Regions from separate parts of the Bacillus sp. PK6-013 genome, predicted to be linked through region 1. Evidence: riboswitches for the same ligand, from Rfam matches in the RefSeq annotation. Region 1 holds a riboswitch; each other region holds the start of a gene.
The links. A riboswitch is a leader RNA that binds a small molecule or an ion and turns the genes downstream of it on or off. The one in region 1 is predicted to bind S-adenosylmethionine.
Positions count from the first base shown of each region.

Region 2: linked by a shared signal. The riboswitch ahead of M1E03_RS05685 (MetQ/NlpA family ABC transporter substrate-binding protein) and the one ahead of M1E03_RS14905 (methionine biosynthesis PLP-dependent protein) in region 1 are both predicted to bind S-adenosylmethionine.
Region 3: linked by a shared signal. The riboswitch ahead of M1E03_RS16560 (methionine ABC transporter ATP-binding protein) and the one ahead of M1E03_RS14905 (methionine biosynthesis PLP-dependent protein) in region 1 are both predicted to bind S-adenosylmethionine.
Region 4: linked by a shared signal. The riboswitch ahead of metK (methionine adenosyltransferase) and the one ahead of M1E03_RS14905 (methionine biosynthesis PLP-dependent protein) in region 1 are both predicted to bind S-adenosylmethionine.

Region 1 covers NZ_CP096417.1:2,942,008-2,949,665, reverse strand. Annotated here, with positions in the region: gene M1E03_RS14940 (GtrA family protein) at 1-48, opposite strand, end outside; gene M1E03_RS14935 (GNAT family N-acetyltransferase) at 214-633, opposite strand; gene M1E03_RS14930 (YjcG family protein) at 643-1,152, opposite strand; gene M1E03_RS14925 (esterase family protein) at 1,217-1,939, opposite strand; gene M1E03_RS14920 (helix-hairpin-helix domain-containing protein) at 2,051-2,506, opposite strand; gene M1E03_RS14915 (DinB family protein) at 2,518-3,006, opposite strand; gene M1E03_RS14910 (helix-turn-helix transcriptional regulator) at 3,087-4,034, opposite strand; SAM riboswitch class I at 4,162-4,278, shown strand; gene M1E03_RS14905 (methionine biosynthesis PLP-dependent protein) at 4,344-5,468, shown strand; gene metC (cystathionine beta-lyase) at 5,458-6,633, shown strand; gene M1E03_RS14895 (DUF819 family protein) at 6,678-7,658, opposite strand, start outside.
Region 2 covers NZ_CP096417.1:1,109,811-1,117,468, forward strand. Annotated here, with positions in the region: gene M1E03_RS05650 (hypothetical protein) at 123-251, shown strand; gene M1E03_RS05655 (GntR family transcriptional regulator) at 293-685, shown strand; gene M1E03_RS05660 (ATP-binding cassette domain-containing protein) at 678-1,556, shown strand; gene M1E03_RS05665 (ABC transporter permease subunit) at 1,550-2,530, shown strand; gene M1E03_RS05670 (ABC transporter ATP-binding protein) at 2,556-3,254, shown strand; gene M1E03_RS05675 (ABC transporter permease) at 3,244-4,575, shown strand; gene M1E03_RS05680 (sunset domain-containing protein) at 4,604-5,284, opposite strand; SAM riboswitch class I at 5,416-5,523, shown strand; gene M1E03_RS05685 (MetQ/NlpA family ABC transporter substrate-binding protein) at 5,580-6,404, shown strand; gene M1E03_RS05690 (MDR family MFS transporter) at 6,525-7,658, shown strand, end outside.
Region 3 covers NZ_CP096417.1:3,269,903-3,277,560, reverse strand. Annotated here, with positions in the region: gene M1E03_RS16590 (hypothetical protein) at 1-667, shown strand, start outside; gene M1E03_RS16585 (GntR family transcriptional regulator) at 672-1,046, shown strand; gene M1E03_RS16580 (ABC transporter ATP-binding protein) at 1,043-1,744, shown strand; gene M1E03_RS16575 (ABC transporter ATP-binding protein) at 1,764-2,687, shown strand; gene M1E03_RS16570 (ABC transporter permease) at 2,680-3,621, shown strand; gene cspB (cold shock-like protein CspB) at 3,738-3,938, opposite strand; SAM riboswitch class I at 4,242-4,355, shown strand; gene M1E03_RS16560 (methionine ABC transporter ATP-binding protein) at 4,455-5,456, shown strand; gene M1E03_RS16555 (methionine ABC transporter permease) at 5,459-6,109, shown strand; gene M1E03_RS16550 (MetQ/NlpA family ABC transporter substrate-binding protein) at 6,131-6,949, shown strand; gene M1E03_RS16545 (L-cystine transporter) at 7,076-7,658, shown strand, end outside.
Region 4 covers NZ_CP096417.1:1,096,259-1,103,916, reverse strand. Annotated here, with positions in the region: gene M1E03_RS05610 (phosphatase PAP2 family protein) at 153-677, shown strand; gene M1E03_RS05605 (glycosyltransferase family 4 protein) at 737-1,873, shown strand; gene asnB (asparagine synthase (glutamine-hydrolyzing)) at 1,915-3,813, opposite strand; gene metK (methionine adenosyltransferase) at 3,958-5,160, opposite strand; SAM riboswitch class I at 5,551-5,688, opposite strand; gene pckA (phosphoenolpyruvate carboxykinase (ATP)) at 5,883-7,466, shown strand.

The DNA of each region.
Region 1 (7,658 bases):
TCCGACTATCCCGAAACGGGCGAGTGTGGTGATGTTTTTTTTGTTCATAACGGCATTCGGCTGTTTACCTCCCGTCTATTTTGTGTAGGGCTTCGTAAAAGCTTAGAAACAACTTTAATAGACAATGTTGAATAAACGATAAACAAAAGATGAACAAACTATGAAATGTTTTCTGAGGAAAAGAAAAACCGTTCCGCTTAAAAAGCGGAACGGTTACTTTTTGACCATTTTGACATGGGGGATATTCGCATCTAAAAATTCTTCAGACACGACTTTATAGCCGTGTTTTTCGTAAAAGGGAACAGCCTGTGTCTGCGCGTTCAGCATGAATTGAACCGCGCCTTGCTTGGCGGCTTCCTCTTCAAGCGCCTGAATGATCAGGTTGCCGATGCCGAGGGAGCGGTGGCTTTTCAGTACACAGATTCGTTCAAGTTTGCCATAGCCGTCGACAAGCCGTAGCCGGCCAGCGCCGATCGGCTCTTTTCCGTCATAGATGACGAGATGTGAAGATTCCTGATCGAGATGATCCATTTCTTCTTCCGGTGATACGTGCTGCTCCTTGATAAAGACTTCCTTTCTAACAAAGAAGGCGTCTTCAAGCTGTTGTTGATTCTTCACAATGACGGCTTCCACTGGCTTTCTTCACGCTCCTAAAATAAAAGTTTCATAGACGGTCCATGATCCGTTGTCCAATTGGTAAAGCAGATGAAAGCGGTCGATGACTTCTTCGTGCGACGCGTCTCTCATTTTCAGCGTGCCGAGGACGTCGGAATGCTCATCATCTGACAGCTTTTGTGCGACTGTGACATGGGGAACAAACGCATATTCGGGTTTGTCTTCCAAAACGCCGCTGTACATTTTTTCATGAAGCTGCGTCAATTCTTCTGTCGGTTCGGCTTTCATGTAGATGACATTATTGACAGGGGCAAAGGAACTGAATTTTGTAATCTTCAGCGTGACCGGTTTCAGCTCTTTTGAAAGTTCCCTCAGGTGTCCTACGACGCTCGCGATCTCGTCTTCGGACACTTCAAAAGGTGTTCTTAATGTAAGGTGGGGCGGAATTAAAGCGTAATTCGGGTCATAGCGTTTTCGGTAGGAATTTGCAATGTCCTGAAGTTTTTTTGATGGAAATAGCACAATACCGTATTTCATTTTGTTCCCTCCTTAAACAATTGATATGGTTTAGTATATCAAAGATGGGCCGATATACAGAGAGCTACAGCATTTTTTTTAAAGCGGGGGTGATGAGCGGCTGCCAGTATGTCCACTTGTGATCCCCGTCGAAAGCTTTGAAATCGTAGTTTGTCTGCTTTTCTTCAAGCAATTCTTTTAATTGCTCATTTGGACCGGTGAAATCCAAAATTTGATCATCAGTCGTTTTGACGGCGGTTTCTTTCTCTCCGATTTGGTGGCAAATTGAAATAAGCTGCAGGGAATCGGACTGTTTCACTTTATCGAGAACATGGCGGTCGACATAAGGTGACTGCATAATGACGTTTCCGAACATATTCGGATAGTCAAGCGCCGTCATGAGGGAAACCGTTCCTCCGAGCGAATCCCCGATCAGCGTCCTGCCTGATCCGACTTGGTATGTCGGGTACTCACTGTCGGCGAAAGGGACGAGTTCATTTGCCAAAAAACGTTTATACGCTTCGAATTTTGACCCTTCCGGATGGTATGTAAGCCTTCTTTCCTGTACGTTTTTGTACGGAATGCCGATGATGATGCTTCTTTCGATTTCGCCGTTCGCCAGCAGTTCTTCCACCTGTCTGCTGATGCGCCCGAGGCGGAAATAGTCATGTCCATCCTGTGCGATGATCACATGATATTTGTAAAGCGGCGAGAAGGATGACGGCAAATAGACGAGAAGCTCCATTTCCTCGCCGAGCTCTTCCGAAAAAAGCTTCTTCTCCTGAATGACTCCTGTTTTCATAGCCAAGATGAATTCCTCCAGAAATAATGTTTGTGAACGTTTCCATTCATTTTAACACGAAATTCTCTTGTGAAAGAAGCGAAAAGGGCTGCCGAACTGTTCGGCAGCCGTGATTTTTTATGTCCGTTTTTTTTCGTACCAGGGCGTTGACGGTCTATCCGGAGGGTATCCGCAGCGTTCGCGGTACATTTTTCTTTCCTCTGTGAAATCCCACCAGCTTTTAGCGCTTTCGGGATCGTTGGCGTAATGGACGATGCATCGCAGCGCATCTTCTGCACAAGGATCTTCCCAGTAGCCTTTCAGTTTTTCGAGGCGGATGATCAAATCCGCACCTGATTCATGCTTGATGTCGCCAAGGGAATAGTAGCCCAGGTCAACGGCGCACTGCGCCATTTTCGGCCCGATGGAAGGAGCGGTTTGAAACTGGGCGAGCGCCTTGATGTATGCGGCGCGCTCCAAAGACGAACCGAGCGTATGTGCAAGGACGGACAGATCCATATATGCCGTGTTTTTTATTTTTACCTTGGCTGTCCTTAAGTTTGACCGTTCTTTTTTTGTCAGAGGCAGCTTCATATGAACACCTTTTAAAGATACAGATCGAACATGTTGACGTCATAGCCGAGCTGTTTTAAATAATTAAACAGCTGGGCCCTGTGATGGAAGACGTGGGTGAGCGTTTCCGTCAGCCAGCGGCTTTGGGTCATCCCTTCATCAAGGTAAAACGGCTTTGTTTTTTTCGTCAAAAATTCCTCGTCGGAGAGGGAAGTCATATACGTTTGAAAAGCGGCGAATCCTTTCTGCATAGCTTCAGCCATTTGGTCAGCCGACTGCAATGCACTATACTTCTTTTCAATTCGGGAGATGGCGGCCTCTTCCTTTTCCTGCATGATAGCCATGTCGGCTTCTGGGATGGCCGTCAGATGGCTTGCCAGTTCTTTCAGGCTTCGCATGCGGTCGGCGGGCCGGTAAGACCAGTCAGATTCCTTCACTTTTTTCAGAAGATGACACGTGGAGCGGATGCCCGTCTCCATCTCGTGGAACAAATCGCTCCGCAGGGCTTGAACTTGCTTCATTTGCTTCATCCTTTACATTTTGCTTTATTCTAAAAGTATCACCTAATCCTGACAGGCTTTGTCACGATTCTTAAAAAAAGTCAGTCGTACCTTGCTAAAATGTCAGCAGCCTTCCGTTTCAGCTGAAGCTTGATTTCTGCGGGTTCTTTGACAGTTGCCTCAGTGCCGAGGTTCCACAAAAGTTCCCCGAAATACTCAAGTTCTGGTCTGGGGAGGTTTGCATCGATCGCCCCCGTTCCGTCATCCCGCATGGTGAGGATCTTGAATAAGTCCACATCAGCCGCAGCCCGCCTGGCTCCTCTGCGTGTCAGTTCCGCTTGCAGCCGCACCGGTTCAGGGCACTCGCTCTCCGAATGTTTGATCCAGCTGAGAACCGATGGATAGGGAAGCTGGCGGGCCAGCGGGCTGGCCGCTTTTTCCGCCCGAAGGATGCGGTCGGCGCGGAACAGTCTGAACGCCTGCCTTTTAAAGCAATAGGCCGGACAGTACCAGAAGCCGTTCCAGCTGAACAAGCCGATGGGCTGGATGGATCTCTCCGCGCAATCGTCTGTTCCGTCATAAACGACCGTCAAAACGGATTGATTGATGGCTGCATCAAGAAGCGTTTCTAAATGTTCGGCGGCTTTTGGACGATGCGGATTCCAGAACACGATTCTGTCTTTCATCGCATCAATCCGCTCCTGTGTTTCCACGGGAAGGTGGCGGTAGAACTTTTTTAAAACCATCCGCGTTTCCGCATCAAAGGGAAGCGATCCGAAAAACTGCAGAGATTGATACGCGAAAAACATAGCCGCCGCCTCTGATTGTGTAAAAAAGAGCGGCGGAAGCACAGGTTCATTCAGCAAATAATAGCCTCCGTTCGCGCCTGTTTCAGAATAGATCGGGACGCCGAGCGCGCTCAGCTCGTCCAGATCGCGGAGAATCGTGCGGTAGGAAACCCCGAATTCTGCTGCGAGCTCCCCGGCCGTAAATTTTCGTTTTGTATGAACGGTCATCATCAATTCGATTAATCGCTCTGTTTTTGGCATCTGATTCCTCCGGTTCCGTCGTTTGGTTTCATCATACCATGTTCAATATGAGGAAAGATTTAAAAATGACCCTTGAAAAATGTCTTGACTTAGGTTAAAGTAAAGAACAATCAGAAAATTGAAGAGATTCTTATCACGAGAGGTGGAGGGACTGGCCCTTTGAAACCTCAGCAACCGGTCTGCACTGACGATGTCAGTGTACCAAGGTGCTAAATCCAGCAAGCAGATGCTTGGAAGATAAGAAGAAGCGCATAATCCCCCTTCTTCTTATGAAGAAGGGGTTTTTTATTTTTAAAAGGATGGTGTCATATGACTGAACATGTACAAACAACGCTGGCGCAAATCGGCAACCGCAGTGATGAAATAACGGGAACTGTCAATCCTCCCGTTTATTTCTCTTCTGCGTACAGGCACAAAGGGATCGGGGAATCCACAGGGTTTGATTACATTCGCACAAAAAATCCGACAAGACAGCTTGTTGAAGATGCAATCGCGAAACTCGAAGGGGGAACGCGCGGCTTTGCGTTCAGTTCCGGTATGGCTGCCATTCAGACGATCATGGCTCTGTTTCAAAGCGGGGATGAGCTCATCGTTTCGTCCGATTTATATGGGGGAACGTACCGCCTTTTTGAAAACGAATGGAAGAAATACGGACTTCGCTTTTTCTACGACGATTTTTCAGACGAAGACTGTATCAAGTCGAAAATCACGAACAATACAAAGGCACTGTTTGTAGAAACGCCGACAAATCCGCTCATGCAGGAAGCTGATATTCAAAAAATCGCGCAAATCGCTAAAGAGCACGACTTGCTGCTCATTGTTGACAATACGTTCTATACACCGGTTCTGCAAAAGCCGACTGAGCTCGGCGCTGATCTTGTCATTCACAGCGCGACGAAGTATTTGGGCGGTCATAACGATCTTTTGGCGGGGCTTGTCGTTGCAAAAGGCGAAGAGCTGTCTGAGGAAATGTTCCAGCACCAAAACGCCATCGGCGCGGTTTTATCGCCGTTCGATTCATGGCTCTTAATGAGAGGGATGAAGACGCTCGCTCTCAGGATGAGACAGCATCAGGAAAACGCGCGGGAACTTGCGGCCTTTTTGGAAGAGCAGGAGGAAATTGCCGATGTTCTTTATCCGGGAAAAGGCGGCATGCTGTCATTCCGCGTTCAAAAAGAAGAATGGGTTAATCCGTTGCTGAAAAATCTCAAGACGATCTGTTTCGCCGAAAGCCTCGGCGGAGTCGAAAGCTTCATCACCTATCCGGCGACACAGACCCATATGGATATCCCGGAAGACATCCGAATTGCAAACGGCGTCTGCAACAGACTTCTGCGCTTTTCAGTCGGAATCGAACACGTCTCCGATTTAAAGCAGGATCTAAAAGCTGCGCTGGAAAAAGTAAAAGGGGAGGCGGTTCCGCATGAGTCATGAAAACTGGACGCTTGAAACAAGGCTTGTTCATAACCAAAATAAAACGGACGGAGCAACCGGAGCCGTCAGCGTGCCGATCCAGCACGCCTCAACCTTTCATCAAGGTTCTTTTGACAAATTCGGCGAATATGACTACAGCCGGTCAGGAACACCGACAAGAACGTCGCTTGAAGACACGATAGCCGAGCTTGAGGGAGGGACGAGGGGATTTGCTTTTTCATCCGGAATGGCCGCGATTTCCACCGCCTTTCTGCTTTTGTCAAAGGGCGATCACGTGCTTGTCACAAAAGATGTGTACGGCGGCACTTACCGGATGATTACGGAAGTGCTGAGCCGCTTCGGGATTGAACATACTTTCGTCGATATGACGGATTTAAATGAAATTGCTTTAAACATAAAGGAAAATACAAAAGTCATCTACCTTGAAACACCGTCAAATCCGACGCTCGGCATTACGGATATCAGAGGCGTCGTCAAGCTTGCCAAGGCGCACGGCTGTCTGACGTTTCTTGACAACACGTTTATGACCCCGGCGCTGCAGCGGCCGCTCGAGCTCGGCGTCGATGTTGTGCTACACAGCGCGACGAAGTTTTTAAGCGGACACAGCGACGTATTATCAGGACTTGCCGTTGTGAAAGACAAAAAGCTCGGGGAAGAACTTTATAAGCTGCAAAATTCGTTCGGCGCTGTTCTCGGCGTCCAAGACTGCTGGCTTGTGCTGAGAGGGCTGAAAACACTGCAGGTCCGGCTTGAAAAAGCATCTCGAACAGCTCAGCAGCTCGCTGAATTTTTTGAAAAGCATCCGGCCGTCAAACAAGTGTATTATCCGGGACTGTCTTCGCATCCGGGTGCGTCAGTTCACAGGCACCAGTCATATGGCGCCGGCGCCGTCCTTTCGTTCGAGCTGGAGAATGCAGAAGCCGTGAAAAAGATTGTGGAACGCGTCTCTCTTCCGGTCTTTGCCGTCAGTCTCGGCGCTGTGGAGTCGATCCTTTCCTATCCGGCAAAAATGTCACACGCCGCTATGCCGAAAGAAGAGCGGGAAAAACGGGGGATTACCGACGGCCTTCTGCGGCTGAGCGTCGGTGTGGAACATGCCGATGATTTGCAGGCCGATTTTGCCCGTGCATTGGAAGCCGTATCCGGAGCGTTCGCCCGATCATAAAAGAAGCCGCAGACTCTTCAGGGAATCTGCGGCTTTTTTTGCGTTTAAACCAGGGTAGAAAACCATGTGCCCAAGAGGGTGCCGACATAATTGCCGATCAGATATCCGAACGTCCCGACCAGCATAACCGGAGCGACGAGGCTCTGCCAGCCTTTGGCGATCGCCATCGCCGCCGCTGTTGTCGGACCGCCGACAGATGCGTTGCAGGCCAAGAGAATTTCCTCGAGCCGAAAACGCAACAGCTTTCCTGCGGCAAGCGTTACGAGCAGGTTGGACATGGCAACCACAAACACAAATGCCAAAAGGAGCGGTGCGTTCATGAGAATGATCCGCAAGTCTGCCGGAATGCCGATCACCACAAAGAATAAGTAAATCAAATAAGTCCCGATTTCCTGTGTGCCGCGCAGCCGTTCAAAATAGCGGGGAAAGGCGATTGTCAGCAAAATTGTCAGCGTCGTCAGCAGCAGGAACTGGTCACCCAAGATAAAGGCAAGAAACTGAAACCCGCCGTCAGAAGAAAAACGCTCTTTGAAAAAGGCCGCTGTTTTTACAGACACAGCAACGATCGCGAAGGCGGTTCCGATGTTTAAAGCAATGTCCTGCAAGGACATCTCTTTTCTTTTCCAATAGGCTTCCGCCTGATTTTTGCTGCCGGCCGTCTCTTCAGGAACGCCAAAGCGCTTTTGAAACCATTTAAGCGCCGGTATCCCCATTAAAATGAAAAAAAGAAGAGCCATCATAAAATTATCCGCAACCACCGTCGATGATACATATTCACCGGGAGTTGAGAACTTCGCGGCCATCGCCGCAAAATTCACGCCTCCGCCGATATAAGAGGCACTGATCATCCCGCCGATTTGGTCAAGGTGCGGAATCTGCTGCTTAAACAGAAAAAAAGCAATCACGCTTCCGGCAGCAGTGCCCAGGGCGCTGATGCAAAAGATCATCAAAAGCCTGCCGCTTTCTTTCAGGATCTTCCGCACATTGATTTGAAAAAGCAGCAAAGGTATCGCAAGCGGAACAAC
Region 2 (7,658 bases), 1.8 Mb from region 1:
TTTTTGAAAGGGTTCATTTTTTTGAAAAAAAGTGATTGACAAAAAAGGACGATGTATTTAATGTATTAGGTGTACTATATCGAGTAATACAATTAACACACACATGTAAAGGAGCAATTCTCATGAGTGATAAACATAAAAAAGTAACGCCGATGGTGGTCGTGGCGTTTATCATTGCCTGTTCGTTCTTGTTTGTTCTTGCGAAGCTGGGCTTTATAATTCAAGAAAATTTGGGATACGTGTTTTTTTAAAAGTGAATGACCTGAGATTGAACGAGAAAGAAGGGAGATAGATGATTCAAATCGATCCGAGAAGCTCAACCCCGATCTATGAGCAGATCATCCAGCAGATGAAAGAGCTTTGCTTAAAAGGGATAATCAAGCCTGGAGATAAACTTCCTTCTGTCAGAGAGCTTGCAACTATTATCATTGCGAACCCGAACACTGTCAGCAAAGCCTATAAAGAACTTGAACGGGAAGGAATTATTGAAACGTTGAGGGGGAGAGGAACGTATATTTCAGAAAACGCGAAAGTTACGCTTGATGAAGGGAAGATTGCGATGATTAAAGAGCAGTTAAAGCAGCTGATCATCGATGCGCATTACGCTGGGATCGACACTAAAAAGCTGCAGGAGTGGATGGCGGAAATCGCCGAAGAAGTGAGAGGAGGCGAAGTGAATGATTGAGCTCAAATCTGTGTCAAAAACAATTGAGGGAAAACAAATACTCAAAAACATCTCCTTTAAGCTTGAGGAAGGAGAGATTTTCGGACTGCTCGGCAGAAACGGCTCAGGGAAAACAACGCTTCTCCGCCTGATTCAGCAAATCCTGCTGCCTGATGACGGAGACATCTACTTCGGCAGCGTCAAGGTGAAGGACCATCCGCTCGTCAAGCGCAATATTGTCTATATGCCCGTTCAAAACACCTATTTCGAAAAATACAATTACAAACAGCTCGTCAATATTTTGCGTAACATTTATCCTGACTTTGATGTTACATATGCGAATGAATTAATGAACCGCTACGATATTCCCGAAACAAAAAAGTACAGGGAATTGTCTACAGGATTGAAAAAGCAAATGTCGCTGATTTTGTCATTTGCGATCCGGCCGGCGGTCATCCTGCTTGATGAGCCGACAGACGGCATTGATGCCGTCACAAGACAAGATGTTCTCCAGCTGATGGTCGATGAAGTGGCTGAAAACAACACGACGATTCTCATCACATCCCACCGGCTTGAGGATATTGAAAGAATGTGCAACCGAATCGGTTTTCTCGAAGACAATACATTGTCGAACATCATGGATCTTGATGAACTGAAAGGCGATTTTATTAAAATCCAAATGGCATTTGAAGAAGATGTCAATTTGAAAATCAGGGAAAGGGAAATCCCTGTTTTGGATCACACCGGCGTGTTTTATACGGTGTTGATTCCGAAAGCAGACGATGTGAGCAAACAATTTCTAAAAAGTTTGTCTCCGAAAGTTTGGAACGAGCTTCCGGTCAGTCTTGAGGAAGTATTCATCGCGAAGTATGGAGGTAAGCGAAGATGGTAGACCGCGGACTTTTATATAAAGAGTGGAAACAGCATTTCTGGATTTTTTTAGTTGTGTTTGCAGCGGTGATGCTGAGTGAACCGTTTTCGATTTTAAATGATTATTTTCAGTATCAAGGATGTCTTGCGGAACAGAAAAAATTTCCCGATATAGAGTGCGTTTTATATAAAGATTATGAGATAAGCGGGGTCATGAGAATGTTCTGGATTGGCGGAGTCGCGCTTGCACTCAGCCAGATCGGGTTTGAACGGAGCAGAGGAACGCTTGATTTCACACTCGGGCTCCCTTATAGGCGAGGCATCATTTTCAATACGAAATATTTCTTGGGTATTACAATTCTTTTAACAGCCCAGCTATTATCTTACTTGTTATCTTATGCCTTAGTTGTTTTGTATAAGGTTGACGTCGTCAACTTTCACGAGTATTTTATCGGATCGGTCATATTCTGCTTTATGGTCTACTCGCTTGTCATGGCGGCGGGCGCGATGACCGGCAATCCGCTGGCCCAGATGATTGTTGCTTTTTCAACGTCGATTCTGCCTTATTTGCTGATCGGCCTTCCGATGGCAAACTTGCAGATTATCATGAGTTTCTTTGGGGTTAATTCTGCTTTATTTTCTCAGGATTCATATTTTTTAAATTATATAACGCCGATTGTGTACCTCGACGGTTTCGGCGTCCATAACGGCGGCTTGGCCTTTACGCTGTTGATTCCGCTGGTCATGGGGATCTTGTTTTATATAATCGGCTATTTTTGCTTTATCAAACAGCAGCTTGAACGGAACGGACATTTTTTTCTCTGGAGAAAAATGGATCGCCCGATTCAAATTCTCGTGATTTTATTTGGCATCTGGGGATTCGGCGCAGCCACTTCTTCTAGCCTGTTCAGCTATATCTTCGGTATGTTGATCGGTTCGGCAGTCGGATTCTTAATCAGTTACTTCTTGATTTTCAAAAAAATAAAACAGCTGTAATCCATAATGGAGAGGAGATTTACAAATGATCAGTGTAGAGCATATTCACCACTCATTTAAAGTCGGTAAAAAGGGGAGGGAAAATGAAATTAAAGTGTTAAAGGATGTCTCGCTTACCGTTGAAAAAGGCGAAATCGCCTGCATTGTCGGACGGAGCGGTTCCGGAAAATCGACGCTGTTGAACTTGATTTCCGGCTATATCGCCCCGACAAAAGGTAAGATCGTCATTGACGGTACGGATGTCACAAAGTACAGCGAAAAAGAATGGGCGGCATTCAGGCTTGAACATTTCGGCTTCATCTTTCAAAGTTTTCAGCTGATTCCGAGCTTGACGACTTACGAAAACATCGAACTGCCTCTGACTTTAAAAGGTGTTCATCCGTCTGAGCGGAAGCAGCGCGTCAATGAGATGCTTCACCGCGTCGGCCTTGAAAACCACGCTGGACACTATCCGAATGAGCTTTCAGGCGGACAGCAGCAGCGCGTCAGCATCGCCCGCGCTTTGATTTTGAATCCGTCAATCATTTTAGCCGACGAGCCGACCGGAAGCCTGGACTCCGAAACAGAACAAGAAATCCTCGAATTCATTCGGCAGCTGAACAGGGAGCGCGGTATTACATTCGTCATCATCACGCACGATGACGAGGTGGCATCGATCGCCAAAACGAAATTTCAGTTATCTGACGGCGTGTTAGAGAAAGGGGAAGAGACTGTTGAAGTTTAAGGATCAGTTGAAGTTCATTAGAAGAAATATGAAGAAAAACCGCCTGCGTGTATTCATGACCATTCTCGCAACAACGGTGGCCTGCGCATTCTTAATCGTGCTCGCATCGGTCGGGTTCGGCCTGCAAAAATCGCTGACTGAACAGCTGATGAAAGAGCAAATCGTGACTGAGATAAATGTTGTCGGAAAAGAAGGGCAAAGCGATCAGAAAGTTCAAAAGAAAGACTTGAAAGAATTCGAAAATCGCAAAGATGTGTCCGCGATTATCGAGCGCACGCAGGTGTTCGCACCTGCTGAAGCAAAGTTGGGCAACAGGACAAACAATCAAATGTCGAATATCACGATTACTGACATGGCCGCTGAACAAAAAGCCAATATCAAACTCGATCGCGGCCGCGTAGCGAAAACACCGAATGAAATCGTCGTCGGCTACCATTTTGGGAAGAATCTCTGGACGAAAAAAGAAGCCCAAGATTATGAAAAACAGATGGAAAATAATGCTGAGGAAGTAAAAGAACCAAAAGGATACGCAGAAGATATTCTCGGCAAAACAATTGAATTAAAGATCTCAAAAATGGATGAAAAAACAGGAGAAGAAGGGAAAGCGAAAACATATGATCTGAAAGTTGTCGGAGTGACGAAAAAACCTTCTTATGAATGGGCAAGCGATTCAACAGTCTATGTCAGCAACGACATGCAAAAAGACATCACCGGATTTCTGAAGGCGGACAAAGACAACGGCACGATCGAAAAAAAGCTTTCGGTTTACGCGGATAATTTTGAACATGTCGGACAGCTGACAACAGATTTGGAGGATGAAGGCTACTACGTCGATTCAATAACGAAAAAACTCGAAAGCATCAATCTTTTTTTCATGGCTTTTAAAATCGGTCTGATCTTTGTCGGAGTCATTGCCGTTTTGATTTCAGCGATCGGCATTTTCAACACGATGACAATGGCGGTTACAGAGCGGACGCAGGAGATCGGCATTATGAAAGCGATCGGGGCGAGCCCGAACGTGATCCGGAAAATGTTCCTGCTGGAAAGCGCCTATATCGGCATCTTAGGATCTGTTTTAGGTGTTATCATTTCATACGGTGTCAGCTTTTTAGTGAACAAGATTATACCACCTATTTTATCATCGGTTTCAGAAGGAGGAGCGAGTGCGGCAGACTTCAGCATCACCTTCTCGTACATTCCGGTCAGTCTTGTCCTTATCGCGACCTTGATCAGTGCAGGCGTCGCCATTCTTTCAGGCCTGAACCCGGCCATTAAAGCGACAAGAACGAACGTGCTGACAGCATTAAGAAGAGAGCTTTAAGAAAAAAGCCGGCGGTATGCCGGCTTTTTTAACGTTTCGGAGGTCTGTACCCCGCATCACGCGCCTCCTGTTCTGTGCAGAACCAGCGGGCGACGTTTTTCGTGCGGTCATAATATGTACTTCCTGGTGTATGATAAATATGGTTGACGCTTCCTTTGATTTTGCACTCTTGTTTGCTTTCACCGCTGTTTTTCTTAGGGGAGGGCGCGCTGTGTGACGTTCCGGCCTGAGCGGTGGCGTTCTTTTCTTTTACAGTGGCTTCGGTACTGCCGCTTTTTTCTTCAGCCTTAGCCAGTTTTTCTGACAGCGATTTTGTTTTTTTCGTAAGCGAGTCTTTTTCTTTTGTCAGTTTTTCGTTTTCTTTTTTTAATGTGTCATTCTCCGTTTTGGCTGCCTTCAGTTTTTCGTTTGCTTGATTGAGCTGCTGCTTTAATGCGGTTTGCTCCTTTTGTACAGCGCTGTGTTCAGTTTTCAGTTCCTGAAGCTCGGTTGTCAGGTCCTCTGTTTTTGTCTCATCGACGGCATATGTTTCCTCACTGTAATAAGGCGCAGAGATGATCAGGAGGAGAAGTCCGCCTGCAAAACAAGGATAAAAGAGTTTTCTGGAAAACCTTTTGCCTGGAGAAAAGATTCTTCTGATCAAATGAAATACAAGGTAGCAGATGGAAAAAATAAAGGATAAAAACCCGATCAGCATGATAGATTCCATGATTCGTCTCCTTTCGTGTTTGATAACTATATTTTAGCTTAAAAAGAAAAAAATGTTTATACCAAAAAACTTCTTGCAAATCTAAATATTCAAACTTAAAATAAAGAAATCATTTAAAAAACTGAATATGCAGCTTATAAAGAGAGATGGAGGGACTGGCCCGGCGAAATCTCAGCAACCTGCAGCAGAGCAAGGTGCTAAATCCAGCAGAATGTCAGGCGCATTCTGAAAGATAAGTTGAACAACTCTTTCAGGCGCTGAAAGAGTTTTTTTTATTTTGGAGGAGGAGATATACATGAACAAGATATTAAAATGGACTTCCGTGCTGGGACTGGCCTTGAGCATGGCGCTTCTGACCGCATGCGGAAACAATGCCGAAAGCGATGGTAAAACGATCAAAATAGGCGCTACTGCAGGACCGTATTACGATATGGTCAAAAAAGCGATTCAGCCTGAACTTGAGAAAAAAGGCTACAAAGTTGAAGTGGTCGAATTCACCGACTATGTACAGCCGAACACGGCGTTAAGCGAAGGCGAACTCGACGCCAATTTGTTTCAACATGAGGTTTTTATGAAATCATACAATCAAGAAAACAATAAACATCTTGCTGCACTCATTTCTGTGCCGACCGCTCCGATGGGTCTCTATTCTGCCAAATATAACGACTTGAACGATGTCAAAAACGGGGCGGAAGTGGCTGTTCCAAACGATCCGGCCAATGCCGCCAGGGCATTTTTAACGCTCCAGGATCAGGGGCTGATTCGGCTGAAAAGCGATGTCGACACATTGAAAGCCTCTGTGCGGGATATTGCGGAAAATCCGAAAAAGCTGACATTTAAACAGCTTGAATCTGCCAATCTTCCAAGAGCGGTCGATGACCTGGATATCGCGGCTGTCCCGGGTAATTTCGCTCTCTCCGCTAATATGAAGTTGCAGGACGCGCTGGCGCTTGAGAACATGCCTGACCGCTACCGCAATCAAGTGGTAGTGGATGAAAAAAACAAAGACAAGCCATTCGCCAAAGATCTCAAAGAAGCGGTAAAATCCAAAGCTTTCGAAGATGCGATCGATCGGGAATTCGCCGGTTTCGGAAAGCCAAAATGGATGACGCAATCATAAAAAAATTCCCCCTTTAAAAAGGGGGTTTTTTATGTTGAAAATCGAAATCGTGTCAATTGAAAAAAATGGGCAAAACGAATAGAATCTAGAGGAAATGCTAAAGAGAAAGAAGGAAACGCTATGCCGCGCACATTATGGCTATTGGTCATCGGAATGTTTATCAATGTCACAGGGGCATCTTTTTTATGGCCGCTGAATACCATCTATATCCATCAGCATTTGGGAAAGTCGCTGACAGCGGCCGGATTTGTGCTGATGCTGAACTCAGGGGCAAATGTGCTGGGCAACCTGTTCGGGGGATATCTATTCGATAAAATCGGCGGATTTAAAACCGTCGTACTTGGAATTGTGATCACGTTTGCGAGCCTTTCAGGCCTCGTCTTTTTTCACGAGTGGTTCCAATACATTCTTTTCTTAACACTGGCCGGTTTTGGATCAGGGATCGTGTTTCCGGCATGCTATGCAATGGCCGGCTCGGTTTGGCCGGAAGGCGGCAGAAAGCCGTTCAATGCTGTATACGTGGCGCAAAATGCAGGGGTGGCAGTTGGTTCAGCGCTCGGCGGAATTGTCGCGTCTTTTTCATTTACGTATGTTTTTCTGGCGAATGCGATGCTATATGCCGTCTTTTTCATGATTGCGATTTTCGGATTTAGACGCATTCGGTCTGAAAAAGCCATGCAGTCTTCTGTTTTGGATCATGCCGATTCAGTCAGCGGGAAATCTAGATTCTCCGCGCTTTTGGTTATATGTACGGGCTACCTGCTCGGCTGGGTCGCTTATTCGCAATGGTCCTCGACCATCGCTTCACACACCCAGGAGCTGGGGATATCTCTTGGGCAGTACAGCGTACTTTGGACAGTGAACGGGGCGCTCATTGTTTTCGGTCAGCCGCTGATCGGTTTTTTTGTGAAACGGTTTGCCGAATCGCTGAAAAACCAAATCGTGATCGGATTTGTCATTTTTATGATGGCATACGGAATTTTGTTTGGCGCTGAACGGTTTCCGGCGTTTCTTGCCGCGATGGTTGTGCTGACCATTGGCGAAATGCTTGTATGGCCGGCTGTGCCGACAATCGCCAACCGTCTCGCTCCGAGGGGAAAAGAAGGGTTTTATCAAGGGTTTGTCAACAGTATGGCGACCGGCGGAAGAATGATCGGGCCGCTTTTTGGCGGAATGCTGGTTGATTATTTCAATATGCAGCTTTTGCTTGCGGTTCTGCTCGTATTGCTGCTGTTCGCAATAGGAACGGCGTTT
Region 3 (7,658 bases), 330 kb from region 1:
TTGGTTTGCTCATTATACAGGCGAATCAATGGCTCTTTTTGGGGCGCTAGTGACCATTTTATTATTTCATAGTCTGTTTTGTCCTTTAATGATCCTAGCTCAGCTCCGTCTGGAAGGGAAGACGCAGCTTTGGTTATATAATCCGAACAACAGTGCGTTATTGCTGGTGTCAAAGCTTGCTTCAGCTGCCGTATACCAATTGATTTCCCACGCTGTTTTATTCATTTTCGGGCTGGTTGTCAGAAGCGTTCTGCTCTCCAGCAGCGCCGGTCTGTTTTCCGTGTCAGATTTGCTTCTCGTCAATATCGCTGTCTTTTTAGGCTCCATCAGTTTTTCCACATGGGTGATGTTTCTGTGGACGGTATATGAAGCGCTCAGAAAATATCCGGCTATCAAAAAAATCCGCTGGATCATTCCCTTGCTAATCTACAGTGCTTACGGATTAATCGAGGCGCTGTTCATCGAGAGCGGCTTATTCCAGGAATTGCAGAAATTGTGGAGCATTTCTTTAAAGGCTGAATTCAAACTTCATTACGAACATTCAGGATGGACTGTTACATTTTCTCAAGTTGATTTGCCGGGTGTTCTCCTGGTGTATTACACAGTCTTAGGCGTCTGTCTCTTCTATCTCTCCTGCAAATTACTGAACAGAAGAGTTGAGGTGTAAAAGAATGGCAAATGAATTTTCTGCTTCAAAGCCGATCTATAGGCAAATAGCCGAACAGCTCTTTAAAAAAATGATCCGCGGAGAGATCAAACCGGGAGAAAAATTGCCTTCGGTCCGTGAGCTGGCTGTTCAGACACAGGTAAATCCGAATACGATTCAAAGAACCTACAATGAAATGGAAAGGATGGGCGTGGTGGAGACCAGAAGGGGACAGGGCACCTTTGTTGTTGAACATACGGAAGTCATCGATGATTTAAAGCGGGAGATGAGGTCGGAAGTTATCGGGCAATTTGTCCAGAGCATGGAAGAGCTTGGCTTGTCTAAACAAGACATGTTGTTGGAACTTGACCGTTTTCTTCAGAAAGGAGATCCCAAATGAAGATTGAGCTGAAAAATGTCACGAAGAAGTTTGGCAAAGAGTATGCGCTCAAAGAGGCCGATCTGTCACTTTCTCCCGGGAAAATTTACGGGTTGACAGGACCGAACGGCAGCGGCAAATCTACGATCTTGAAGCTGATCACAGGGCTCTCGTTTCCGGATTCGGGCTCGGTGCTGATCGGAGGGCGGCCGGCAGCCAGAAAGGAGACGAAGAACATCGCCTATTTAACAGAGCTCGATATGTTCTACGATCCATTTCGGGTCAAGGATATGATTCACTTTTATGAAACCCAGTTTTCCGATTTCCGTATAAATAAAGCGTGGGACCTGTTAAAGGACATGAAAATCGACGGGGATAAAAAAATCGGCAAGCTTTCCAAAGGCAACCGGGGCAGGCTGAAGCTCGCGCTCACATTGGCGCGCGATGCAGCAGTCGTGCTGCTTGATGAGCCGTTTTCCGGTCTTGATCCGATGGTGAGAGAATCGATCGTCAAAAGCCTTCTTACATATTTGGAGCTTGATAAGCAGACAATCGTCATCGCCACCCATGAGATTCATGAAATTGAACAAATTTTGGATGAGGTCGTCGTCGTCTTAAATGGCCGAATTGAAGAAAAAAAGGATGTCGAACAGCTGCGCGAGGAATCCGGAATGTCGCTTTTGGAATGGCTGAAACGGTTTATTGAAGAAAAAAATTGAAAAGGCTGGAGGAGAAACAGTGGAAACACTTTTGGAATTAAAAAATGTATCAAAAACGATCAGGGGGAAAAAGATTATCGACGGCTTGAGCTTTGACGTGCGGGCAGGCGAAATATTCGGCTTCCTAGGTCCGAACGGCGCCGGAAAAACGACGACGATCCGGATGATTGTCGGGCATATGAACATCACCGCCGGTGAAATCGCCGTGTGCGGCGTCAGCGTAAAAGAAAATTTTGAAAAGGCCGCGCGGCATATCGGAGCGATCGTTGAAAATCCGGAACTGTATAAATTTTTAACGGGCTATCAAAACCTTCAGCAATACGCGCGCATGACGAAAGGCGTGACGAAACAGAAAATTGACGAAATCGTCGAGCTTGTCGGATTGAAAAACAGGATCAACGATAAGGTCAAAACGTATTCTTTAGGAATGAGACAAAGGCTTGGCCTGGCCCAAAGCCTTTTGCACGATCCGAAGCTCTTGATTCTCGATGAGCCGACGAACGGGCTTGATCCGGCCGGTATCCGGGAAATTCGCGATCATTTAAGAAAGCTGACGAGAGAAAGAGGTATGGCGGTCATCGTTTCAAGCCACCTGCTTTCAGAAATGGAGCTGATGTGCGACAGGATCGCCATTATCCAGAACGGAAAGCTCCGGGATATTCAGCATGTGCACGGACCCGCTCGGGATGAAAAGAAGCGCTATTATATTCAAGCGGATGACAATCAGGCTCTGATGCGGGAAGCGGCTGCCTTCAAAAAGATGAAGGTTGACGAAGCGGAAGGCGGGATAGAGCTCAGCCTTCAAAAGGATGAAGTGCCTGATTTGATCAAACACTTGTCAGACAACGGTGTCCGCCTATATGAAGTGAAGGCTGTGAACAAATCGCTGGAAGACCGGTTCCTGGAAATCACCGCAGAGAAGGAGGAAGCTCAGCATGTTTAATCTCATCGTAAATGAATGGATCAAAATTTTTAATCGAAAAGGCACATATGTCATGATTGCGATTTTGCTGTTATCTGCCATCGGGCTGGGCGTTCTCACAAAGACGATCGGAGAGACAGACCAAAACCCGGACTGGAAAAAAGAATTGATGCAGGAAAATAAAGATATGAAAGAACAACTTAAAGGGGTCAATAATCCGGCACTTGAAAAAAGCTATGAACGGTCGACCGCCATTAATGAGTATCGAATCAAGCACGATTTGCCGGAAGACGGGGACTATTCGGCCCTGTCGTTCATCAGCGACGCGAGCGGCAACATTCCTCTCCTCGGTCTGTTTGTGATCACGGTGGCTGCGGGAATCGTTGCGAATGAATTCAACTGGGGAACGGTGAAGCTGCTTGTCATCAGGCCGATCAGCCGCTTTAAAATCTTGCTGGCAAAATATTTTACAGTTCTGCTTTTTGCATTGGCTTTGCTTTTCATTCTGTTCGCAAGCGCGGGTATCACAGGCCTTGCTTTATTCGGGGCAGGCGACGGCAGCCAGGTTCACTTGGCGTACGCCGATGGAACCGTTGAAGAAAAAAGCCTGCTGCTGCACTTGGCCGGCAGCTATTTGCTGAATTCAATATCGCTTTTGATGATGGCGACAATGGCCTTTATGATTTCAGCTGTTTTCAGAAACAGCTCGCTTGCCGTAGGTATTTCAATTTTCCTTTTGGCAATGGGCGGAACGGTGACAAACTTGCTCGCAACGAAATTTGATTGGGTGAAATACATCTTATTTGCCAACACTGATCTCACTCAATACTTTGACGGATCTCCGCTTGTTTCAGACATGACGCTGGGATTCTCGATTGTGGTGCTGGCTGTCTATTTTATCGTTTTTCATGTGCTCGCCTTTGGTGCATTCACAAAAAGAGACATCGCTTCATAAGCGGTTTTCGCAAAAAAAGCCTGACGCCGGTTTTCCGGGCGTCAGGCTTTTTTTAAATATAAAAAGACTGCTGACATTCGGTCAGCAGTCCTGTATGAAGATCAGCGGTTCACAGCTTACGCTTTTGTTACGTTAGCAGCTTGTGGTCCGCGGTTTCCTTCAACGATTTCGAAAGATACAGATTGGCCTTCTTCCAAAGTTTTGAAGCCTTCGCCTTGAATAGCAGAGAAATGAACGAATACATCGTCTTGTCCTTCAACTTCGATGAATCCGAAACCTTTTTCAGAGTTAAACCATTTTACTTTACCTTCTAGCATGAAATTTCCTCCTAAAGCGATAACGCTTAAATTCACTATTCTTGCTCTAAAACAAACTTCCAAGACGAAAACTCTTACAAAACTTTCTTCTTAAAGATAGTTCGAACAAAAATAATTACCTTTACTTTACCAGTGTTTAAGCGAAATTACAACTGCTAAACACAATTTTTTTAAAAAAAGTGAAATTTAATAATCAGGGCGAAAAATAAAGCATTAAAAAGCGGGTTTTTGAAATTTTCACAATTCTGATTGACAACATTTCGAAGAAGCTGTAAAGTTAGGTAAAACTTCATGCATCAACACTTCTTATTTAGAGAGGCGGAGGGAATTGGCCCTATGAAGCCTCGGCAGCGGGTTCTGCATACAGCAGAATACTGTGCCACATCCAACAAGCCGTACGGGCTTGGAAGATAAGAAGAGAGCGGACCACTCTATTTACTTCGTGTCGTCTAAGGCTTCTTCTTATTTTTTAAGAGGGAGCCTTTTTTGTTAGCCAAAAAGAGGAGGAAGATCATCATGATTACATTTGAAGGCGTTGAAAAGGTCTATGAAAGCGGCGGACAGAAGGTTCATGCGCTCAATGGAATCGACCTTCATGTAGATAAAGGGGAAATATACGGCGTCATCGGATTCAGCGGCGCAGGGAAAAGCACGCTGATCCGCTGTGTGAACTTCCTTGAAAAACCGACGGCCGGAAAGGTATTCGTCGGCGGAAGAGACTTAATGTCTCTGTCGAAAGCTGAGATTCGAGCTGTTAAAAGGAAGATCGGCATGGTATTTCAGCATTTTAACCTGTTAAATTCAAAGACGATTTTCGCTAATGTCGCTGAGCCGCTCGCGCTTGTCAAAACACCGAAAGCCGAAATCAAGCAAAAAGTGACGGAACTGCTCCATTTTGTCGGACTTGAGGATAAAGCCCGCGATTATCCGGATCAGCTGTCGGGCGGCCAAAAGCAGCGCGTCGGCATTGCCCGGGCGCTGGCGACAAATCCGGAGGTTCTGCTCTGTGATGAAGCGACATCCGCGCTTGACCCGCAGACGACCGGCGATATTTTGAAGCTGCTGAAGCGCGTCAACGAACAATATAACATCACGATTTTGTTGATCACTCATGAAATGAATGTGGCAAAAGAAATCTGCGACAAAGTCGCGGTCATTGAAAAAGGAAGGATCATTGAATCAGGCAGCGTGTTTGACGTGTTTTCCGCGCCGGAAACCGAAACGGCCAAAAGCTTTGTCAAATCAGCCATCGACCACGAGATACCTGAATCGATTCAAAAATTAAATGTGAAGCATCTCTACCAGCTTCAATTTGTCGGCGAATCTTCCGGGAAGCCATTTCTTTCGCAAGTGGCAAAGCGGTTTGACGTAGAAGTCAACATTCTGCACGGAACGATTACAGAGCTTCAGGGAATTCCGTTTGGCAGTATGACGGTTGAACTGCAGGGGGAAGACGGTGAAATCGGGCGGGCGCTCGAATATATCCGCAGAGAAAACATTCGCATCAGGGAGGTATAAGCATGCTTGTTACATATGACCAAATCATTGACGCACTGGTTCAGACGATTCAAATGACGGTTTTCTCGCTTTTATTTTCAAGCGTGATCGGCATTCCGCTCGGCATTTTGCTGGTTGTCACAAGGAAGGGGCATCTGCTTGAAAATCCGGCAGTTTTTACGGTTGTCAATATGATCATTAACATTTTCCGGTCCGTTCCGTTTATCATCTTGATGGTTGCTTTAATTCCGGTGACAAGGCTGATTGTGGGGACGTCCATCGGCACATCGGCAGCGATTGTTCCCCTGACTTTTTATGCGGGGCCTTACATCGCAAGGCTCGTCGAGAACTCTCTGCTTGAAGTCGATCCGGGAGTCATTGAAGCCGCTGAAGCAATGGGAGCGACTCCGCGGCAGATCATCTTCCGGTTTCTGATTCCGGAAGCGCTCGGTTCGCTTGTGCTGAGTTTTACGGTGGCAACGGTCGGATTGGTCGGAGCGTCGGCGATGGCTGGTGCGATAGGCGCCGGCGGTCTTGGGGATTTGGCGATCACATACGGCTACCAAAGGTTTGACACGCTGACGATGATCATCACGGTTGCAATTCTCGTCATCGTTGTGCAGGGATTGCAGACATCCGGAAACGTTCTGTCCAAAAAATTGAGAAGAAGATAAACAGAGAGGGAGACAGCTATGATGAAAAAGTTCACATTTGTTATCATTTTACTGCTGCTTGCGGGAATGATCGCGGGATGTGCGGCAGACTCTGATGCGAAAACCATTAAAATCGGCATCAGCGGAACGGATACAAGAATCTGGGACTTTGTGAAGAAAAAAGCCGAGAAAGAAGGCTTAAAGCTTGAAATCGTCAAATATTCTGATTATGTTCAGCCGAACCAGGCTTTGGCGGGCGGTGACATTGACGCCAATGCATTTCAGACGATATCTTACTTTAATGCATTCAAAAAGGAACGCAATCTTGAACTATCGCCGATCGGCACAACGATCATCGCTCCGATGGGCATTTATTCCGAGAAGTATGATTCGCCTGACGATATACCAAACGGCGCGGAAATCGCTGTTCCGAGCGAAGCGACGAACATGGGCAGAGCCTTGCTCCTGTTGGAGTCCGCCGGCCTGCTTCAATTAAAGGACGGATTTGACGGAAACGGAACGCTTGATGCGATTAAAGAAAATCCTAAAAAACTCAAAATCACAACGGTGGCCGCAGAGCAAACGCCGCGCGTGCTTCCCGACGTCGCTGCATCTGTTATCAACAACGGCATAGCGGTTGACGCCGGCTTCCATCCTGTCAAAGATTCGATTAAACTGGAAGACGAAACAGCGACACCGTACATCAACATTATTGCGGCCAGAACAGAAGACCGGGACCGTGAAGATTTGAAAAAGATCGTTGAGCTGTACCAATCAGACGATACCGCTGAATTGATCAAAAAAGAGTTTGACGGTGCACAGCTGCCGACTTTTGTTCCACTGAAAGACATCGGCGAATAAAATGTCAGTCGCGCAATTGATTCCCGGGTCATATATTGAAATACATCGATAATTCCTACTTGACCAATCAGGTTTGTTGTACTATAGTTTTTAAATGTAAAAAATTCTGGGGGTGCTTTTGTTACCATGACATTATTTGTTGTTATTAATATTATCGTCATGCTCGGCCTGATGGCGCTCCTTTATATGATGCAAAAAAAACATGTTTCTTTTTCTAAGCGGGTATTTACCGCTCTGGGAATCGGCATTGTTTTTGGATTCGCTTTGCATTTTATATATGGTTCGTCTTCAGAAACGATTACGCAGACATCTGATTGGTTTAATATTGCAGGCGGCGGCTATGTGAAGCTTTTGCAGATGATCGTTATGCCGCTTGTATTCATCTCGATTTTGGGTGCTTTTACAAAGCTTAAACTGACGCACAATATCGGAAAAATCAGCGGATTGATCATCGGCCTCTTGATCGCGACGACAGCTGTCGCTGCTGCGGTGGGAATCGCGTCCGCACTTGCTTTCGACCTGCAGGCTGTCCATGTGGATCAAGGCCAGGCAGAGTCAATGAGAGGGGCGGAACTCGAACAGAAATCGCAGGACATGGAAGCCAAAACACTTCCACAGCAAATTGTCGAGCTTCTTCCGGGGAATCCGTTTTTAGATTTTACGGGAGCAAGACCGACATCAACGATCGCCGTTGTTATTTTTGCGGCTT
Region 4 (7,658 bases), 1.8 Mb from region 1:
TTTCACCGATAATTTAAGCAATAACCTTTTCGGCCGCACGCGTCTGCGGCTTTTTTCTTTTCCGAAATCTTTACAAATACTTATCATTTGCTAAACATTCATTTTTTACAATAAACATGAAGCAGCCATTCATGTAAAGGGGGTTATGACATTTGAATAAACTGATGGTCGGCATCTACAACTTTGAATGCCGGGTCTTCCTCGGTATGAACAGCTTATTTCACCAAAAAGCACTAAACCGTTACTTTCGTTCCTCAACACATCTGGGAGGGGCATTCTGCACGATTTCCGCTTGCCTGTCTCTCTTGCTGTTCGGATCCGGAAGTGTTCGTACAGCGGGGATCGCCAGCGCCATTGCACTTTTGGTCAGCCACCTTCAAGTCATGCTGATCAAAAAGCTGTATCCAAGAAAGCGGCCGTATTTAACGCTAAAGGAAACACAGGTTTTGCAAAATCCGCTCAAGGATCATTCTTTTCCATCCGGCCATACGACCGCGGCATTTTCCATCATTACACCGCTAATGATATTCTTTCCGATACTCGCGCTTTTATTAATTCCGGTAGGCATCAGTGTGGGACTCTCCAGAATTTATCTCGGTCTTCATTATCCTTCGGATGTTCTGGCAGGCACGGCCCTCGGGATATCAGTCGGAACTTTGTCGGCGCTGGTCTTCTAAGCCGGCCGTTTCTTCCAAAGCGTCACTGATTTTTCACATCACAAACAGGAGGGGAAACGATGAAAATTGCGATATTTACGGACACTTTTACACCGGATGTGAACGGATGCGCCAGAACGCTGAAAAGGTATACGGATTATCTTGAAAAAAACGGGATGTCCTATAAAGTATTTGCGCCGGAAAGCACGCATGAAACACAATTTTCGAGCCGCATCCGCCGTTTTACGAGCATGCCGTTCTTCTTATACCCCGAGTGCAGAATCGCTCTTCCTAATCTCATCAAAATGAAATCAGAACTCCGCGAATTCAATCCCGATCTCATTCACATCGCGACTCCTTTTAATATCGGCCTAGCAGGGCTCAAGCTTGCGAAGAAATGGAACATCCCTGTCGTAGGCTCTTACCATACCGATTTTGACCAGTACCTTTCATATTATGATCTTCAAATGTTTTCCAAACTATTATGGAAATATATGCACTGGTTTCATAAAGATTTTCGAAGAATTTTTGTCCCTTCGCGCGAAACGTTTATGCAGCTCAAAGCCAAACAATTCAGGAACCTCTCCATCTGGAAGCGCGGCGTGGACTGCTCGCTGTTCAGTCCGGCGCATCAAACCGAACACATCCGCAAGCGATACGGCATAAAGGAAACCTATATCCTCAGCTATGTCGGAAGGCTTGCACCTGAGAAAGATTTGGAGACGCTGCTCAAGATCGCAAGTCACCCCAATTTGAAAGATGGCGTCCACTGGCTGATCGCGGGAGACGGCCCGTTAAAAAAAGAGCTTGAGAAGCGGGCTCCCCTCAATATGACTTTTGCCGGCTATGTCAAAGGAGAAGAGCTGGCAAGCATTTATGCAAGCTCAGATTTGTTCGTCTTTCCTTCTCCGACGGAAACCTTCGGAAATTCCGCGCTTGAAGCGCTCGCCTGCGGGACGCCTGTTATCGGGGCAGATTCCGGCGGCCTGAAAGACTTTATACAAAACGGAAGAAACGGTTTTCTTTCCGAACCTGGAAATCCGGATGCATTCACCGAAAATATATTGCGCGTCCTCTCCAATGTGCCGTTAAAAAAACGGATGTCATACGATGCGAGAAGCTATGCCCTTACCCAGTCGTGGGAAGTGATTTTTGACAATCTCTTCTCCGAATGTGAACGTGTGCTAGCAGATTTATCAGCTGAAAAACCGGCATAAAAAAAGAAGGTTTTCGATTAACGAAAACCTTCTTTTTTGACTTAAACGATAATGACTTCTTTTGGCTGATGGTTCAGTTCTTCCGGTACAAAGCGCTTTTCAACGAAAATGCTGTGCCAGATCATAAAGATGAGAACCGTCCAGATTTTGCGGCTGTTATCCGCTTTGTTGGCGCAGTGGTCTTCAAGAAGCTGAAGCACGTAATCTTTATGGATATATGCGTCTGTCTCGCTCTCTTTAATGATGTTCACGGCCCAGTCATGCATTTCGTTTTTCAGCCAGTGGCGGATCGGCACAGGGAACCCTAGCTTTTTGCGGTTTAAGACATGATCTGGAACGATGCCTTCCGCCGCTTTTCTAAGCAGATATTTTGTCGTGCCGTTTTTCGTTTTCAGCTCTTCCGGAATTTTGGAAGCCGCTTCAAATACGACTTTGTCCAAAAACGGAACGCGGAGTTCCAGTGAATTGGCCATCGTCATTTTGTCGGCCTTCAGCAAAATGTCACCGCGCATCCATGTGTGGATATCGACATACTGCATTTTGTTAATTTCGCTGTAGGACTTGCTTTCTTCAAAATATGGCTTTGTCACGTCACAGTAAGAGAGGTTGCTGTCATACTGGCGAAGAAGTTTTGATTTCATGCCTTCTTCAAAAATCTTTGCGTTGCCGATATATCTCTCTTCAAGAGGTGTACAGCCCCTCATTAAAAAGCTTTTCCCTTTCATTCCTTCCGGCATCGCTGAAGCTACGTGCAGAAGCATCTTTTTCAGCGGGGACGGAATTCGTTCAAACGGCTTTAATGAAAGCGGCTCCCGGTAAATATTGTAACCGCCGAACAGCTCATCTGCTCCTTCTCCGGACAAAACAACCGTAACTTGCTTCTTCGCTTCCTTCGCGACAAAATACAAAGGAATTGCAGCAGGGTCTGCCAACGGATCATCCAGATGCCAGACGATCTTTGGAAGCTCGTTCATATATTCTTCAGGGGAAATGATCGCGCTGAAGTTCTCCACGCCGACCCTATCAGCGGTTTCTTTCGCAACGTCAACTTCGCTGAAGCCTTCATGTTCAAAGCCGACAGAGAACGTTTTTAAGTTGGGATGAAATTGCTTCGCCACCGACACGATAAAAGAAGAGTCGATGCCTCCGGAAAGGAAGGAACCTACAGGCACATCGCTTCGCATATGGACTTTTACGGAATCAAAGATCGCGTCTCTTACTTCCTGAACAAGCTTGTCTTCTTCGGTCTGAACAGGCTTGAATTGAACTTTCCAGTATGTTTTAAATTGAATATCCTCGCCCGGGCGGACAGTAAACTGATGGCCCGGTTCTACTTTTTGCACCTTTTTGTCAAGCGTCTCAGGCTCTGGTACAAATTGGAATGACGTATACTGCTGAAGCGCTTTTTCATTCAATTCCAAATCGGCATCAACAGCCATCAGGCTCTTTCTTTCTGACGCAAAATAAACATGGCCGTCCGTTTTCGTAAAATAGAGCGGCTTAATGCCGAACGGATCGCGCGCTCCGTATAGGAGCTGTTCTTTTTTATCCCAGATTAAAAAAGCAAACATTCCGCGCAGCTTGGAAGCAGCTTCCTGTTTGTAGTGGCGGTAAGTCGCAAGCAAAACTTCCGTATCTGAATCGGTTTTGAACTCGTATCCTTTTGAAATAAGTTCGTCTTTCAGTTCTATATAGTTATAGATTTCTCCATTAAAAATAATCCAATAGGAATCATCTTCATAAGACAGAGGCTGTCCTCCGTTTTCCACATCGATGATGCTGAGCCTTCTAAATCCGAAGCCTACATGCTCATCATGATAGTACCCATCATCGTCCGGACCGCGGTGTACAATCATTTCATTCATTTGTTTAATCAGTTCTTCCTGGGCTGCTGTCTCGGATGATGGGCGATGATTGAATACCCCTACAAATCCACACATAGTATTGCCTCCGATTTTTTAAATTTCGTGCAGAAATCAAAGTCTGCTTCTTGATTAGACAAGTGTTTAAAGAAAAACGTTTCACATCCGCCCGCTTTTTGCCATCGAAAAACAAAGCCGCTTATGAAAGCGGCTATGCGGTTGTTATTCTCCTAATGCATCTTTCTTCAGCTGATCTGCTTTGTCTGTGCGCTCCCAAGGCAGATCGAGGTCGAGGCGGCCGAAATGTCCGTAAGCTGCCGTTTGTTTGTAAATCGGACGGCGAAGATCGAGCATTTTAATAATGCCGGCAGGTCTTAGATCAAAGTTTTTGCGAACCACTTCGATCAATGTTTCTTCACTGGCTTTGCCTGTACCGAATGTATCGATTGAAATGGATACCGGCTGTGCGACACCGATCGCGTAGGCAAGCTGCACTTCACAGGAATCAGCAAGGCCTGCGGCGACGATATTTTTCGCTACATATCTCGCAGCATAAGCTGCAGATCTATCAACCTTTGTCGCATCCTTACCGGAAAACGCTCCGCCGCCGTGACGGGCATATCCGCCATAGGTGTCAACGATGATTTTGCGTCCTGTTAAACCGGCATCCCCCTGCGGTCCTCCGATAACAAAACGGCCCGTAGGATTAATGAAGTACTTCGTGTTTTCATCGATCAGCTCTTTTGGCACTACCGGGTTGATGACATGCTCTTTCAGATTGCGCTGAATTTGTTCAAGCGAAATCTCAGGGTGATGCTGAGTCGAAATGACAATTGTATCGATGCGAATCGGCTTGTTGTTCTCATCATACTCAACAGTTACCTGTGTCTTTCCGTCCGGACGAAGATACGGCAGAATTTCCTCTTTGCGGACTTCTGTCAAACGGCGAGACAATTTATGAGCAAGCGAAATCGGCAGAGGCATAAGTTCCTTTGTTTCGTTGCAGGCAAAACCGAACATTAAACCTTGGTCTCCGGCTCCGATCGCTTCAATTTCAGCGTCGCTCATTGCTCCTTCACGCGCTTCAAGCGCCTGGTCGACTCCCATTGCAATATCTGGCGACTGTTCATCTATAGACGTTAAGACCGCGCAAGTTTCGGCATCAAAACCGTATTTTGCACGTGTGTAGCCAATTTCTTTAATCGTTTCGCGGACTGTTTTCGGAATATCGACGTAAGTGGACGTCGTGATTTCACCGCTTACCAGCACCAATCCGGTTGTCACAGATGTTTCACAGGCAACGCGGGCATTCGGATCTTTCTTTAAAATTTCGTCTAATATACTATCCGAAATCTGGTCGCAAATTTTGTCCGGATGTCCCTCCGTAACTGACTCTGATGTAAATAACCGACGGTTTTTGCTCATTTATGTTTCCTCCTGTATATGAAGATCAGCCGTGATCTTAAGTATGATACGGATCTCGTCCCTCTTGATTATATGACGATACTCGGGCTTCATACGCTCTCGTTTTGAAACAATTTCCATATGCTATTCTTGACGAGATTCTAAGTCAAAATTCCTCTTAATAGAATTTTTCCTGACTGGCTGCCCGGCTAGACCTTTCACGTCCTGTGAAAAACGCCCAGTACCTTCCTCCTGCTTGATACTCGGCTAAAACCTTTCACGTCCTGTGAAAAACGCCGAGTACCTTCCTCCTGAAGGCAGTTTTTTTAGCAATTTTTGGATCTCAATTTATGCAATAAAAAAACCTTTTCCTATTCGCTGAGGAAAGGGTCTGGTATTGCGTGCCTTTCACTCTTATCGCTCAAGGTATTGAACACCTTGCATCAGGTTAGCACCGTAGTTGTCTCAGAAACTGTTTTTTTCCATTAATAAGAGAAACCGGTTGCTGGGTTTCATTGGGCCTGTCCCTCCACCAGCTCGGGATAAGAGTATCCGCTCAATGAAATATCTTATCTTAAAATGGCTTGTTATGTCAATATCGGCCGCAATAAATTTAAACTTGTCTTTCGAGAAAAAACCCGAACGAAAAATGAAGAAACGGTATAGACTATAAGAGTAAATGTGTTATACTAATTCTACATTAATGTTATACACATTAAAAAACACGCAAAGGAAGGTTTTTTATGAATTCTGTAGATTTAACAACTGACTTACAAACGTTATTAATGGGCGAAAACGTTCAGCTGAACTTATCCGTTCCCCTTTTGGTTGAAAAAGTCCTTGAACGCAAAGAAGGAGTCTTAACATCTTCCGGAGCCGTGCGGGCTACAACCGGTACATACACCGGCCGCTCGCCAAAAGACAAATTCATTGTGGAAGAAGCGAGCACAAAGGACAAAATCGATTGGGGCGCAGTAAACCAGCCGATTTCAGAATCCGCCTTTGACCGGCTGTACACAAAAGTGCTCAGCTATTTAAAGGAACGCGATGAATTGTATGTATTTGAAGGGTTTGCAGGAGCAGACGAAAAATACCGGCTTCCGATTACAGTTGTCAACGAGTTCGCCTGGCACAACCTGTTTGCAAGACAGTTGTTCATCAGACCTGAAGAACATGATAAAAAACCTGAAGAACAGCCGTTTACGATTCTTTCCGCTCCGCATTTCAAAGCCGATCCGCTCATTGACGGGACCAGATCTGAAACATTTATCATCGTGTCGTTTGAAAAGCGTACGATTTTAATCGGAGGCACCGAATATGCCGGCGAGATGAAAAAATCGATTTTTTCTATTATGAATTATCTTCTTCCTGAACAAAACATTTTACCGATGCACTGTTCGGCAAACATTGGCGAGGAAGGCGGAACAGCTCTCTTCTTCGGATTGTCAGGCACAGGAAAAACGACGCTTTCCGCCGATCCGAAACGGAAGCTGATCGGTGACGACGAACACGGCTGGTCCAGCACAGGCGTTTTCAACATTGAAGGAGGCTGCTACGCCAAGTGCATTAACTTAAGCAAAGAAAAAGAACCGCAGATTTACAATGCGATCCGCTTCGGTTCCGTTCTTGAAAATGTCGTGGTTGACGGCAAAACCGGGGAGCCGGACTATTCCGACGCATTCTATACGGAAAACACGAGAGCGGCTTACCCGATTGATGCGATTGACAACATCGTCAAGCCGAGCATCGCAGCACACCCGCAGACCATTGTATTTCTGACGGCAGATGCTTTCGGCGTGCTTCCTCCGATCAGCAAGTTAACGAAAGAACAAGCCATGTATCATTTCCTGAGCGGATATACAAGCAAGCTCGCCGGCACCGAACGCGGGATCACCGCTCCTGAAGCCACATTCTCGACCTGCTTCGGTTCCCCGTTCCTTCCGCTCCCTGCACATGTGTACGCTGAAATGCTCGGAAGAAAAATCGATGAACACGGCGTCAGCGTCTTTCTCGTCAATACAGGCTGGACCGGCGGCGGATACGGAACAGGGGAAAGAATGAGCCTCGCTTATACGAGAGCGATGGTTCAGGCTGCGATAGAAGGAGAACTGGATAACGCCGAAATGAAGACTGACCGCATTTTCGGACTTCATTCACCGGTCCATGTTCCGGGTGTGCCTGATCAAGTGCTTGACCCGGCTAAAACTTGGACAGATGAAAACGATTACGAGGAAAAAGCGATCCACTTGGCGAATGCATTCAAAAAGAATTTCAAAAAATTCTCTAATACCGAAAACATTGAAAAAGCCGGAGGACCGCTCGTATAACTCAACCCGCTTGCAGCAGCGCAGGTATTCTGCGCTGCTGCAGTTTATTAAAAATCCGCTTCGCCTGTCAGCGGCCGATGCCATTTTCTGGACAATGATTAAAACGACAATCAAGCACGGCCTGTGATAAAACGCTTCCAATTCGCGGCTGTTATTATTTGAAAATACAGACTTTTTTTATTTTTAACAAAA